Regions from separate parts of the Streptomyces sp. NPDC049879 genome, predicted to be linked through region 2. Evidence: predicted binding sites of a transcription regulator. Region 2 holds the regulator's gene; each other region holds the start of a gene.
What was found. The regulator HrcA, encoded in region 2, represses chaperone genes, less so after heat shock. The targets are predictions, from matches to a motif close to TTNGCACTCNGNNNNNCNGAGTGCNAA.
Positions count from the first base shown of each region.

Region 1 (4,560 bases), on a different contig from region 2:
GCTGGGGCTTCACCAACGTCAACCTGCGGCCGTACTACGCCGAGGGCTCGAAGACCCTGGCGTTCGAGATCTGCGAGCAGCTCGGCTGGCGGCTGCCGGACCAGATCGTCATCCCGATCGCCTCCGGCTCCCAGCTGACCAAGATCGACAAGGGACTCAGGGAGCTGATCGAGACCGGCCTGGTCGAGGACCGGCCCTACCGGATCTTCGGCGCCCAGGCCGAGGGCTGCTCCCCGGTCTCCCGCGCCTGGCGCGAGGGCCACGACGTGGTGCGGCCGGTGCGGCCCGACACGATCGCCAAGTCCCTCGCCATCGGCAACCCGGCGGACGGCCCGTACGTCCTGGACATCGCGCGGCGGACGGGCGGCGCGGTCGAGGACGTCACGGACGCCGAGATCGTGGACGCCATCAAGCTGCTGGCCAGGACCGAGGGCATCTTCACGGAGACGGCGGGCGGCGTGACGCTCGGCGTGACCCGCAAGCTGATCGAGGCGGGCGCGCTCGACCCCTCGCTGACCACCGTCGTCGTGAACACCGGCGACGGCCTGAAGACCCTGGACGCGGTGGCCCCGACCACCGGTCCTACCGCGACCATCCGTCCGAACCTGGACGCCTTCCGAGAGGCTGGGCTGGCATGAGCGTCACCGTCCGTATCCCCACGATCCTGCGCACGTACACCGGCGGCGCGTCCGAGGTGGCCGCCGAGGGCGGCACGCTGGAGGAGGTCCTCGCCGACCTCGACCGCAACCACCAGGGCATCGCGGGGCGCGTGCTGGACGACCAGGGCAAGCTGCGGCGCTTCGTGAACGTCTATGTGAACGACGACGACGTGCGGTTCGCCGAGGGCCTGGCCACGCCGACGCCGGACGGCGCGGGCGTCTCGATCATCCCGGCCGTCGCCGGCGGCTGCTGACCCCCCGCCGGGGCGCGCGCCGTCGCGCGCTCCCCGGCGAGCACGTCCGAAAACGCACCGTCCAGATACCCCCGCCGCCCCGGAACCGCGTGTTCCGGGGCGGTCGCGTGTCACGGGAACGCTAAAGTGGCGAGCGCCTCCCGCCCCCGCCCGTGCCGGGCGCATATGAATTCGCGACACATCGCGCAAATCTCGTGCCGAAAATTGGTGCACCAATTGTCGGGTTGGCACTTTTGAGCCGGGGGAGATGGTCCAACTACCTTCCCCCGTGCGGCGTTTGCCCGGATCGTGGTCTCAAGAAATCTCCCTCGAATGGCCTGTTGCGCTGGGCGTCCGTGCAGATACATTCAGCGGCGGTCACGCGTTCCGGCGCACACCCCCACACGGCCGGGGGGTGGGGTCTGACAGGTCTGACCCGGGCCCGCGGAGTGCGGTCTCGTGAATGGGCCGGCACAAATGGGGAGTTAGGAAATGGCTCAGGGCACCGTCAAGTGGTTCAACGCGGAGAAGGGCTACGGCTTCATCGCGGTAGACGGTGGTGCGGACGTGTTCGTCCACTACAGCGCGATCCAGATGGACGGCTACCGCACTCTGGAAGAAGGACAGCGGGTCGAGTTCGAGATCTCTCAGGGTCAGAAGGGTCCTCAGGCCGACATGGTCCGGGTGACCGTCTGAACCGCCGACCGCACCGCGAGCGCCACGACCAGGGCCCGCACCCCGGACAGGGGTGCGGGCCCTGGTGCGTGTCACCCCCCGGGGGGTTTGCACTCGCCGGGGGAGAGTGCTAATCATGGGGTTAGCACTCTAGAGGTGAGAGTGACAGCAAGGACCGGTTCGGTGAGGTCCGGCGGCCAGGCGGGGCAAGGAACCGCAGGCCCTGGGCCGTCCGTCGCGGGCGCCAGCGCGGTCCGGCGCAATCCACCCCTGTTCTGGGAGGACCACTTCACATGGCCAAGATCATCGCGTTCAACGAGGAGGCGCGGCGCGGCCTTGAGCGCGGGATGAACCAGCTCGCCGACGCCGTCAAGGTCACGCTCGGCCCCAAGGGCCGGAACGTCGTGCTGGAGAAGAAGTGGGGCGCCCCCACCATCACCAACGACGGTGTGTCGATCGCCAAGGAGATCGAGCTCGAGGACGCCTACGAGAAGATCGGCGCCGAGCTCGTCAAGGAGGTCGCCAAGAAGACGGACGACGTGGCCGGTGACGGCACGACCACGGCGACCGTGCTGGCCCAGGCGCTGGTCCGCGAGGGCCTGCGCAACGTCGCGGCGGGCGCCAACCCGATGGCCCTGAAGCGGGGCATCGAGGCCGCCGTGGAGAAGGTCTCCGAGGCCCTGCTCGGCCAGGCCAAGGAGGTCGAGACCAAGGAGCAGATCGCCTCCACCGCCTCCATCTCGGCCGGTGACACGCAGATCGGCGAGCTGATCGCCGAGGCGATGGACAAGGTCGGCAAGGAAGGCGTCATCACCGTCGAGGAGTCGCAGACCTTCGGTCTTGAGCTGGAGCTCACCGAGGGCATGCGCTTCGACAAGGGCTACATCTCGGCGTACTTCGCGACCGACATGGAGCGCATGGAGGCCGAGCTCGAGGACCCGTACATCCTCATCGTCAACTCCAAGATCAGCAACGTGAAGGACCTCCTTCCGCTGCTGGAGAAGGTCATGCAGTCGGGCAAGCCGCTGCTGATCATCGCCGAGGACGTCGAGGGCGAGGCCCTGTCCACCCTGGTGGTCAACAAGATCCGCGGCACCTTCCGGTCCGTCGCGGTCAAGGCTCCCGGTTTCGGCGACCGCCGCAAGGCCATGCTCGGCGACATCGCCATCCTCACCGGTGGCCAGGTCATCTCCGAGGAGGTCGGCCTCAAGCTGGAGAACGCGACCCTCGACCTGCTCGGCCGCGCCCGCAAGGTCGTCATCACCAAGGACGAGACCACCATCGTCGACGGTGCCGGCGACAGCGACCAGGTCCAGGGCCGGGTCAACCAGATCCGCGCCGAGATCGAGAACTCCGACTCGGACTACGACCGCGAGAAGCTCCAGGAGCGCCTGGCGAAGCTGGCCGGCGGCGTGGCCGTCATCAAGGCCGGTGCCGCCACCGAGGTCGAGCTGAAGGAGCGCAAGCACCGCATCGAGGACGCGGTGCGCAACGCCAAGGCCGCCGTCGAGGAGGGCATCGTCGCCGGTGGCGGCGTGGCCCTGCTGCAGGCCGCCTCGGTCTTCGAGAAGCTGGACCTGACGGGTGACGAGGCCACCGGTGCCGCCGCTGTGAAGCTGGCCCTGGAGGCCCCGCTGAAGCAGATCGCCGTCAACGCCGGTCTCGAGGGCGGCGTCGTCGTCGAGAAGGTGCGCAACCTGACCCCGGGCCACGGCCTCAACGCCGCGACCGGCGAGTACGTCGACCTGCTGGCCGAGGGCATCATCGACCCGGCCAAGGTCACGCGCTCCGCGCTGCAGAACGCCGCCTCCATCGCCGCGCTGTTCCTCACCACCGAGGCCGTCATCGCGGACAAGCCGGAGAAGGCCGCCGCGGGCGCCGGTGCCGACGCCGCGGGCATGGGCGGGGGCATGGACTTCTGAGAAGTCCCCTCCACCGGCTCGCACAGCCGCGCTGACGAGGGCCCGTTCCGGGTGGCGCACGCCGCCCGGGGCGGGCCCTCGCCGCGTCCGGGGGCGGCCGCCGCTGTCGGTGCCGCCGCGTAGTCTGCCCGGGTGACGGACGAACGCGACGCCGCCGTGCCAGCAGTGGACCCCTTCGACCTCGCGGGCGACGTGGCCGCCGCGCTGCGGGACAGGACGGCCGCCTGGACGTTCCTCGACCGCTTCACGCGCGAGTGGGCGCCCGTGCTCCCGGTGGACCACCAGCCGGGCTGGGACGCGTACGTGATGGACACCGCCGCCGCGCGGCTCGGCGTCCCGCTGCCCGCCGCTCTGCGCGAGGGCTACGCGCTGCTCGGCGGCCGCGAGGACCTGACGGGCGAGGTGACGGCCGTCCTGGTGCCGCCGGGCGAACTGCGGCTGCACGACGGCGTCGGCGCCGGTGACGACGCGGGCGTCCTCGTCCTCCACCGCGACGGCACGCCGGACGCGGCGCTCGGCATCCGCGTCGCCGACCTCGGCCAGGACGACCCGCCGGTCGTCGAGGGCGGCGAGCAGGACGGCTGGCACCCGTACCTCGACCGGGTGTCCACCGCGTTCCTCGACCTCGTGCTCTGGCAGTGGATGACCACCTGGCCGGACGCGCACCACGACGTGCTGCTCGACCCCGACGACCCCGCGCGGACCGTCCTCGACACCCACTGCACGCCGCTCGCCCTCGCCCACCCCGGCGGGCGGTACTACCTGGCGGGCGAGGACACGCTGCTGTGCACGGCCGGGTCGCGCGTCGTCCTGGCGGCGGCCCGCACCCCCGCCGGGCTCGACGCGGCGCGGGCCCTGCTGCCCGGCACGTGGCAGCGGGCGGCCGACGCCCTCTGACGCGCGGTCAGCCGACGCCGCCCGCCAGTGCGGCGGCGGTGGCCGCGTCGGCCGGGAGGAACGCCTCGATGCTCAGCTCGGCCGCCGTCAGGTCGAGCGCGGTGCCGAAGGTCGTGACCATCGTGACGAACGCCAGCGGCCCGGCGTCCGACGCCACCCGCAGCGTCACCGCCA
Region 1 is NZ_JBITKT010000009.1:171,619-176,178, forward strand. It holds gene thrC (threonine synthase) at 1-638, shown strand, start outside; gene ACIBPC_RS27265 (MoaD/ThiS family protein) at 635-913, shown strand; gene ACIBPC_RS27270 (cold-shock protein) at 1,385-1,588, shown strand; gene groL (chaperonin GroEL) at 1,861-3,489, shown strand; gene ACIBPC_RS27280 (hypothetical protein) at 3,622-4,386, shown strand; gene ACIBPC_RS27285 (helix-turn-helix transcriptional regulator) at 4,394-4,560, opposite strand, start outside.
Region 1: the regulator HrcA is predicted to act here: its motif matches at 1,675-1,701, upstream of groL (chaperonin GroEL).

Region 2 (4,560 bases):
CGCGCGTCTCCATGCACTGATCCACACCGGAACCCGGCCGGTCCCCGGCCCGGATTCGCACACCGGTCCAGGGGCCCTCCGGCTCCACGGGCATGACAGACCCACCGACCGTCACGGCCGGACGGTCGGTCGGGGACAGGCCGGGGAAGGCAGGGCCCGCACGCGCCGCGCGAGTGCGCTTGGGCGGGGGGGCGCGGGGCGGCCGGAGCGCCATGCCTTCCCGCCGTGGGCCTCAGGGCGCGCGGACCCTGGAAAAGTGTGCCCAGGAGGCGCGTTCATCGGCGCGCGGCGCTCGCGGAGGGAGCCGGGCGGACGGGCGTCAGGACCAGCGGCCGGTGCGGCCGAGGAGCAGGGCCAGGGCGGCCGTGCCCGCCGTGGAGGTGCGCAGGACCGTGGGGCCGAGCCGGTACGGCTTCGCGCCCGCCTCGGCGAAGGCGGCCAGTTCGTCCGGCGTGACCCCGCCCTCGGGGCCCACGACCAGGACGATCGGCCCCTCCACGGGCAGCGGCGCGGTCGCCAGCGGCTCGGTGCCGCTCTCGTGCAGGACGGCGGCGAACGCGGCCCCGGCCAGCAGCTCCGCGGCGCCCCGCGTCGTCACCGCCTCGGTCACCTCGGGGAAGCGCAGGCGCCGCGCCTGCTTGCCCGCCTCGCGGGCGGTGGCACGCCACTTGGCGAGGGACTTCGCGCCCCGCTCGCCCCGCCACTGGGTGACGCAGCGGGCCGCCGCCCACGGCACGACGCGGTCCACGCCCGTCTCGGTCATGGTCTCCACGGCCAGTTCGCCCCGGTCGCCCTTGGGCAGCGCCTGGACCACCGTCACCTCCGGCCGGGGCGGCGCCTCGGTCCTGAGGCCGCCGACCGTCACCTCAAGGCGGTCGCGGCCCTCGACCGACGCCACCGTGCCGGACGCGCCCGTGCCCCGGCCGTCCGTCAGCACGACGTCCTCGCCCGGCCGCAGCCGCCGCACCGAGACGGCGTGCCGCCCCTCGGGGCCGTCGAGCACCAGCGTCCGGCCCACGGCCGCCGCGTCGAGCGACTCGACCAGGAAGACAGGAGCCGTGCTCATCGCCCGTTGAACGCGTCCTTCAGGCGGGAGAACAGCCCCTGCTGCCCCGGCTGGAACTGCCCCATGGGCCGCTCCTCGCCCCGCAGCTTCGCCAGGCGCCGCAGCAGCTCCTCCTGCTCCGCGTCGAGCTTGCCGGGCGTCTGCACCTCGACGTGCACCACGAGGTCGCCCCGCCCGCTGCTGCGCAGGTGCGTGATGCCGCGGGCGTGCAGCGGGATCGACTGGCCGGACTGCGTGCCCGGCCTGATGTCGACCTCCTCCATGCCGTCCAGCGTCTCCAGCGGCACCTTCGTGCCCAGCGCCGCCGCCGTCATCGGCACGGTCACCGTGCAGTGCAGGTCGTCGCCGCGCCGCTGGAAGACCGCGTGCGGCGTCTCGCGGATCTCGACGTACAGGTCACCGGCGGGGCCGCCGCCGGGACCCACCTCGCCCTCGCCCGCGAGCTGGATGCGCGTGCCGTTGTCGACACCGGCGGGGATCTTCACCGTCAGCGTCCTGCGGGTCCGCACCCGGCCGTCGCCCGCGCACTCGGGGCACGGCGTCGGCACCACGGTCCCGAAGCCCTGGCACTGCGGGCAGGGCCGCGACGTCATGACCTGGCCGAGGAACGACCGCGTCACCTGCGACACCTCGCCCCGGCCGCGGCACATGTCGCACGTCTGCGCCGACGTGCCGGGGGCCGCGCCCTCGCCGTTGCACGTGTTGCAGACGGTGGCCGTGTCGACCTGGATCTCCTTGGTCGTGCCGAAGGCCGCCTCGTTGAGGTCGATCTCCAGCCGGATCATGGCGTCCTGGCCGCGCCGCGTCCGCGACTTCGGGCCGCGCTGCGACGCGGTGCCGAAGAAGGCGTCCATGATGTCCGAGAAGTTCCCGAAGCCCGCGCCGCCGAAGCCCGCGCCCGCCGAGGCGGCGCTCCCCAGCGGGTCGCCGCCGAGGTCGTACATCTGCTTCTTCTGCGGGTCGGAGAGCACCTCGTACGCGGTGTTGACCTCCTTGAACCGCTCCTGCGTCTTCGGGTCCGGATTGACGTCCGGATGCAGTTCGCGGGCGAGCCTGCGGAAGGCCTTCTTGATCTCTTCCTGCGAGGCGTCCCGCTGCACGCCGAGGATCGCGTAGTAGTCCGTCGCCACTTAGTTCTCCGCGAGGATCTGTCCGACGTACCGTGCCACTGCGCGCACCGCTCCCATCGTTCCCGGGTAGTCCATGCGGGTCGGTCCGACCACGCCGAGCTTGGCCACCGCCTCGTCCCCAGAACCGTAGCCGACCGAGACGACCGAGGTGGAGGTCAGGCCCTCGTGGGCGTTCTCGTGACCGATGCGCACGGTCATCCCCGAGTCCTTCGCCTCCCCGAGCAGCCGCAGGAGGACGACGTGCTCCTCCAGCGCCTCCAGCACGGGCCTGATCGTCAGCGTGAAGTCCTGTCCGAAGCGCGTGAGATTGGCGGTCCCGCCGATCACGAGCCGCTCCTCGGTCTCCTCGACCAGCGTCTCCAGGAGGGACGACAGGACGGTCGAGACCGTGCCGCGCTCCTCCTTGTCGAAGGAGTCCGGCAGATCCGCCACCAGCCGCGGCATGTCGGGGAACCGCTGCCCCGCGATCCGGCTGTTCAGCCGGGCGCGCAGGTCCGCGAGCGAGGTCTCCCCGAACGGCGCCGGGCAGTCGATCAGCCGCTGCTCCACCCGGCCGGTGTCGGTGATCAGCACCAGCATCAGCCGCGCGGGCGCCAGCGACAGCAGCTCGACGTGCCGCACCGTGGAGCGGCTGAGCGAGGGGTACTGCACGACGGCGACCTGCCGCGTCAGCTGCGCGAGCAGCCGCACCGTGCGGCCGACGACGTCGTCGAGGTCCACGGCGCCGTCGAGGAAGTTCTGGATCGCCCGGCGCTCGGCCACGGACAGCGGCTTCACGTCGGCGAGCTTGTCGACGAACAGCCGGTAGCCCTTGTCGGTGGGCACGCGCCCCGCGCTGGTGTGGGGCTGGGCGATGTACCCCTCCTCCTCCAGGGCCGCCATGTCGTTGCGCACGGTGGCCGGGGAGACCTGGAGGTTGTGCCGCTCCGTGAGGGCCTTGGAACCGACCGGCTCCTCGGTGCCCACGTAGTCCTGGACGATGGCCCTGAGCACCTCAAGCCTGCGTTCACTGAGCATGCCGCGCACCTCCCGTCCGGCCGTCGCCGCCCTTGGCACTCGACGTCACCGAGTGCCAATCCCTGGACCAGTGTACGGCCGGGTAGCACGCCCAGGGAATCGCGACCGGTGTGCCGGTTGTCGGCGGGGACCGGGTGCGGGTGGCTCGTTGTCGTTGGCTCAGGCTAACGTCCCAGGTCCATGAGCACTTGGGAAGAGGTGACGGACGGCGTGATCCGCCGTCGTCTGTCCGGCTGGGACGAGACGATCGGCGCGATCGCGGGTGACGACGGCCTGCTCCTCGTGGACACGGGGCCCACGCCCGGCGCCGCCGCGGACGCCGGGCGGGAGGCGGAGGCGCTGCTCGGCCGCCCCGTGACGCGGCTGGTGGTCACGCACCCGCACTTCGACCACCTGCTGGGAGCGGGCGCGTTTCCGGAGGCGGAGGCCTACGGGCCGCGGCACGACGCCGCGGAGAACGCGCGGGACGGCGTGCGGCAGGGGCTGGCGCCCGAGGACGCGGCGCACGGCGAGGAGCTGCTGTCCGGGGTGCGCTGGCGGATCATGGACGGCACCGATGTGACGCTCGACCTCGGCGGCGGGCGGCGCGCCCTGCTCGTGGACCTGGGCGCGGCGCACTCGTCGCACGACATCGCCGTGGTCGTCCACGGGCCGGTCCCCGTGGTGTTCTGCGGCGACCTGGTCGAGGAGTCGGGCGAGCCCCAGGCGGGCCCCGACGCGCGGCCTGAACGCTGGCCCGGCGCCCTCGACCGGCTGCTGGATCTCGGCGGGCCCGAGGCGGTGTACGTGCCAGGGCACGGCGCGCTGGTGGACGCGGACTTCGTGCGGGCCCAGCGGGACGCGCTGCGTGCGCGCTTCGGCGGAGCCGGGCCGGCGTGAGGGGCCCGCGTGGTCGAATGGGGCCATGCGCAGCCGACAGTACGGTCCCGACCTGACGCCGCCGTGGAAGCGGCGCACGCCCGTCCCCGAGGTCCCGGCGGACCACGGTCTCGTGGTCGAGGAGGCCGCGACCGGCTTCTGCGGCGCGGTCGTGCGCTGCGAGCGCACGGCGCAGGGCGACACCGTCACGCTGGAGGACCGTTTCGGGGCGCTGCGGGTCTTCCCGCTGGAGCCGCGCGGCTTCCTGATCGACGGGCGCGCCGTGACGCTGACCCGGCCCGTACGGCGCCCCGCCGCCCCGGCCGGGCCGGCGCGGACGGCCTCCGGCTCGCTGGCGGTGCCGGGGGCGCGCGCCCGCGTAGCCCGCGCCGGGCGGATCTACGTGGAGGGGCGGCACGACGCGGAGCTGGTCGAGAAGGTCTGGGGCGACGACCTGCGGATCGAGGGCGTGGTCGTGGAGTACCTGGA
Region 2 is NZ_JBITKT010000006.1:62,319-66,878, forward strand. It holds gene ACIBPC_RS20990 (MFS transporter) at 1-20, shown strand, start outside; gene ACIBPC_RS20995 (16S rRNA (uracil(1498)-N(3))-methyltransferase) at 320-1,066, opposite strand; gene dnaJ (molecular chaperone DnaJ) at 1,063-2,196, opposite strand; gene hrcA (heat-inducible transcriptional repressor HrcA) at 2,197-3,213, opposite strand; gene ACIBPC_RS21010 (MBL fold metallo-hydrolase) at 3,394-4,092, shown strand; gene ACIBPC_RS21015 (DUF3097 domain-containing protein) at 4,118-4,560, shown strand, end outside.

Region 3 (4,560 bases), on a different contig from region 2:
CGTCGTGCCCGAACCACAGCACGGCCTCCTTCACCTCGCCCCGGTGCGAGACCCACTCCGCCACCGCACCGGGCGGCACCGCCTCGTGCGGGATGCCCGGCGCCGTCTTCAGCGCCGCGAACGGCACCCGCCGTGCGGCGGCGACGGCCCAGGACAGCGGCGGCGAGTACGCCTCCGGGTCGAACACCCGGCCGCGCCCCCCGCGCCGCGCCGGATCGGCGAACAGCCCGTCACATCGCGCCAGCACACCGCCGTCCAGCGCCTCCGCCACGTCGCCCCGCCGCACCTCGATCAGGTCGGCCAGCCCCAGCGCCGCCACGTTGGCCTCCGCGACCGCGCAGGTCAACGGGTCGCGGTCCACCGCCACCACCGAGATCCCGGCACGCGCCAGCGCGATGGCGTCACCCCCGATCCCGCACCCCAGATCGGCGACCCGCCGCACCCCGAGCGCCGCGAAGCGCGCCGCCCGCCAGGCGGCGACCGGCGCCCGCGTCGCCTGCTCCACGCCGTCCGGCGTGAAGAACATCCGCCCCGCGTCCGCGCCGAACTTGGCCGCCGCACGCTGCCGCAGCCGCGCCTGCCCGATGGCGGCGGACACCAGCGCGGGCGGGTGGTCGCGCCGCAGCCGGGTCGCCACCGCCAGCTCGTCGGCGGGGTCCAGGTCGCGCAGCTGCGCGAGCAGGTCCCGGCCCGTTCCGGTCAGCAGCGCGCGGAAAGCGATGGGGTCGGCGGGGTCGGCGGGGGGTGAGGGTGCGGCCACACGGGTCATTCTCCCCGCTCCGCCGGAACGGCGTTCGGGGACCGGCCCGCCGCCGGTGGCACCATCCCGAACCATGGGGATTATCGGACAAGTAGGACAAAATGATAAGCGGTATACGGGACGGCGGGCCCCGGTCAGGGTCCGCCGCTCCCTGGCCATCGGCGGCGCGACGATACTCGCCGTCGCTTGCTCGGGACTTCCCGTCCGCCTCCTCGCCCACGACCCCGCCCGCCAGGACCACGGGCAGGACCAGGCGTACGGCATGGACGCCACCACCGACAGCGCCCCCGGGCCAGGCGCCGCCGAGCGCGTCACGGCACTCGCCCTGGGCGCCCCGCAGCGCGACCAGGCGCGCACCGCCGCCCACGCGCTGGAGGCGTACGCCGAGAAGCTCGAACGCGCCGAGACCCGCCGCGTCGCCGCCGCCAAGACGTGGGGGCTGCGCAAGGTCCCCCTCCGCGCCCCCGAACCCCCGGCCACCCCGCCCCGCCTCGCCCCCGAACCGGGACACCTCACCGGCGAAGGGCTCCCCCCGGTGATCGTCCGCGTCCCCACCGACCAGAAGGTGGTCTTCCTCACCATCGACGACGGCGCCGACAAGGACCCGGAACTCCTCCGCATGCTCCGCGAACTGGACCTCCCCGTCAGCGGCTTCCTCTCCGACGAGGTCGCCCGCGAGGACTACGGCTTCTTCCGCGACGCCCTCGAAGACGGCCACCACAGCCACAACCACACCATCAACCACCGCGAGATGACCCGCCTCACCTACGCCGAGCAGCGCGCCGAGATCTGCGGCCAGCAGGCGAACCTCACCCGCGAACTGGACGAACGCCCCACCCTCTTCCGCCCGCCCTACGGCGCCTACAACCGCGACACCCTCCGCGCCGCCGCCGACTGCGGCATCGAAGTCGTCCCGCTCTGGGCGGAGGAGGTGTTCCCCGACCGCATCGACTACGGCCGCGCCGACCGCCGCTTCCACCCGGGCGACATCGTCCTCACCCACTTCCGCGGCGAACGCGAGTGGGACGGCAGCATGACGGACATGCTGCGCCGCCTCCTTGACGCCGTGAGCGAACAGGGATTCGCCATCGCCCGGCTGGAGGACTACGTGTGACCCGTGCGGCGCGGGCGCCGGGACCCGCCGGGGCCGCGGGAACGGCCGCGCGCGCCGCCCCGTCCGTTAGGCTCGCGACCGGCGGCATTGGCACTCTGGTTGACTGAGTGCTAACCGCCGCCTAGTCTCAACTCTGGCACTCACACCATGAGAGTGCCAGCTACGCGCGACGGGCGGACTCGGCACCCGCGACGACGGGTCCACCAGGTCGCCATCCAGCCATAGAAGCCCCGGATCTCCGAAGGGGGAGGTCGGATCGTGACGACCGCCAGCAAGGTTGCCATCAAGCCGCTCGAGGACCGCATCGTGGTCCAGCCGCTCGACGCCGAGCAGACCACGGCCTCGGGCCTGGTCATTCCTGACACCGCCAAGGAGAAGCCCCAGGAGGGCACCGTCCTTGCCGTGGGCCCCGGCCGCTTCGAGGACGGCAACCGTCTGCCGCTCGACGTGAAGGTCGGCGACGTGGTGCTGTACAGCAAGTACGGCGGCACCGAGGTCAAGTACAACAACGAGGACTACCTCGTCCTCTCGGCTCGCGACGTCCTCGCGATCATCGAGAAGTAACGGCATCGCACGCGACGCCGGACCGTGCCCCGGTACCCGCGCCGACACCGTTCGGCTGACCGGGCCCGGGGCACGGACGCGTCCGCCGGCCGCTCAGGCGGCGGACAGGACCGGTGACACCGGCCCGTCCACCACCTGAACGGCCGGCCGACCCCGTGGCCCGACGCACCCGCGCGGCACCACGGGTCCTCCAGCAGTCCGAGAGATCACGCACAAGGGGACACCCACAGCCATGGCGAAGATCCTGAAGTTCGACGAGGACGCGCGGCGCGCCCTCGAGCGCGGCGTCAACGCGCTCGCCGACGCCGTCAAGGTGACCATCGGCCCCAAGGGCCGCAACGTCGTCATCGACAAGAAGTTCGGCGCGCCCACCATCACCAACGACGGTGTGACCATCGCCCGCGAGGTCGAGGTCGAGGACGCCTACGAGAACCTGGGCGCCCAGCTCGTCAAGGAGGTGGCGACCAAGACCAACGACATCGCGGGTGACGGCACCACCACCGCGACCGTCCTGGCCCAGGCGCTGGTCCGCGAGGGCCTGCGCAACGTCGCCGCCGGCGCCTCGCCCTCCGGCCTCAAGCGCGGCATCGACGCGGCCGTCGCCGCCGTCGCCGAGGACCTGAAGGCCAGCGCCCGCCCGATCGACTCCAAGGAGGACATCGCCGCGGTCGCCGCCCTGTCCGCCCAGGACAAGCGGGTCGGCGAGCTGATCGCCGAGGCGATGGACAAGGTCGGCAAGGACGGCGTGATCACCGTCGAGGAGTCCCAGACCTTCGGTCTCGACCTGGACTTCACCGAGGGCATGGCCTTCGACAAGGGCTACCTGTCGCACTACATGGTGACCGACCAGGAGCGCATGGAGGCCGTCCTCGACGACCCGTACATCCTGATCCACCAGGGCAAGATCTCCTCCATCCAGGACCTCCTGCCGCTGCTGGAGAAGATCATGCAGTCCGGCGCGTCCCGCCCGCTGCTGATCATCGCCGAGGACGTGGACGGCGAGGCGCTGTCCACCCTGGTCGTCAACAAGATCCGCGGCACCTTCAACTCGGTCGCCGTCAAGGCCCCCGGCTTCGGCGACCGCCGCAAGGCGATGCTCGGCGACATGGCCACCCTCACCGGCGGCACCGTCATCTCCGAGGAGGTCGGCCTCAAGCTCGACCAGGTCGGTCTCGACGTCCTCGGCACCGCGCGCCGCGTGACCATCACCAAGGACGACACCACGATCGTCGACGGTGCCGGCGAGCGCGCCGACATCGAGGGCCGGGTCGCCCAGATCCGCGCCGAGATCGAGAACACGGACTCCGACTGGGACCGCGAGAAGCTCCAGGAGCGCCTCGCCAAGCTGGCCGGCGGCGTGTGCGTCATCCGCGTCGGCGCCGCCACCGAGGTGGAGCTGAAGGAGAAGAAGCACCGTCTGGAGGACGCCATCTCGGCGACCCGCGCGGCGGTCGAGGAGGGCATCGTCCCCGGTGGCGGCGCCTCCCTCGTGCACTCCGCGAAGGTCCTCGACGGTGGCCTCGGCCGCACCGGTGACGAGGCGACCGGCGTCGCCATCGTCCGCCGCGCCGCCGTCGAGCCGCTGCGCTGGATCGCGGAGAACGCGGGCCTCGAGGGCTACGTCATCACCTCCAAGGTCGCCGAGCTGGACAAGGGCGAGGGCTACAACGCCGCCACCGGCACCTACGGCGACCTGGTCAAGGACGGCGTCATCGACCCGGTCAAGGTGACCCGCTCCGCGTTGCAGAACGCCGCCTCGATCGCCTCCCTGCTGCTCACCACCGAGACCCTCGTGGTGGAGAAGAAGGAAGAGGAGCCCGAGGCCGCCGGTCACGGCCACGGTCACTCGCACTGACCCGCGCCGCACCGCCGAACGGCACAGGACCCCGCCGCGCACACCGCGCGGCGGGGTCCCGCCGTTCCCGCGACCGCTGACGAACGGGCTCAGGCCGTCGCGTCACCGCCCCGCCGCGGGCCGAAGCGCCGCCCGGCGCGCGACGAGATGCCGCCGAGCGCCCCGCGCGGCATCAGGCGCGCGGCGCCGAGCAGCGCGCGGTAGCGCGCGTCCGGGATGCACACGGTCCGCCCGCGCGCCAGGTCCCGCAGCGCGGCGTCGACCACG
Region 3 is NZ_JBITKT010000009.1:235,106-239,665, forward strand. It holds gene ACIBPC_RS27610 (methyltransferase) at 1-769, opposite strand, end outside; gene ACIBPC_RS27615 (polysaccharide deacetylase family protein) at 834-1,874, shown strand; gene groES (co-chaperone GroES) at 2,130-2,438, shown strand; gene groL (chaperonin GroEL) at 2,671-4,293, shown strand; gene ACIBPC_RS27630 (SDR family oxidoreductase) at 4,383-4,560, opposite strand, start outside.
Region 3: the regulator HrcA is predicted to act here: its motif matches at 1,962-1,988, upstream of groES (co-chaperone GroES).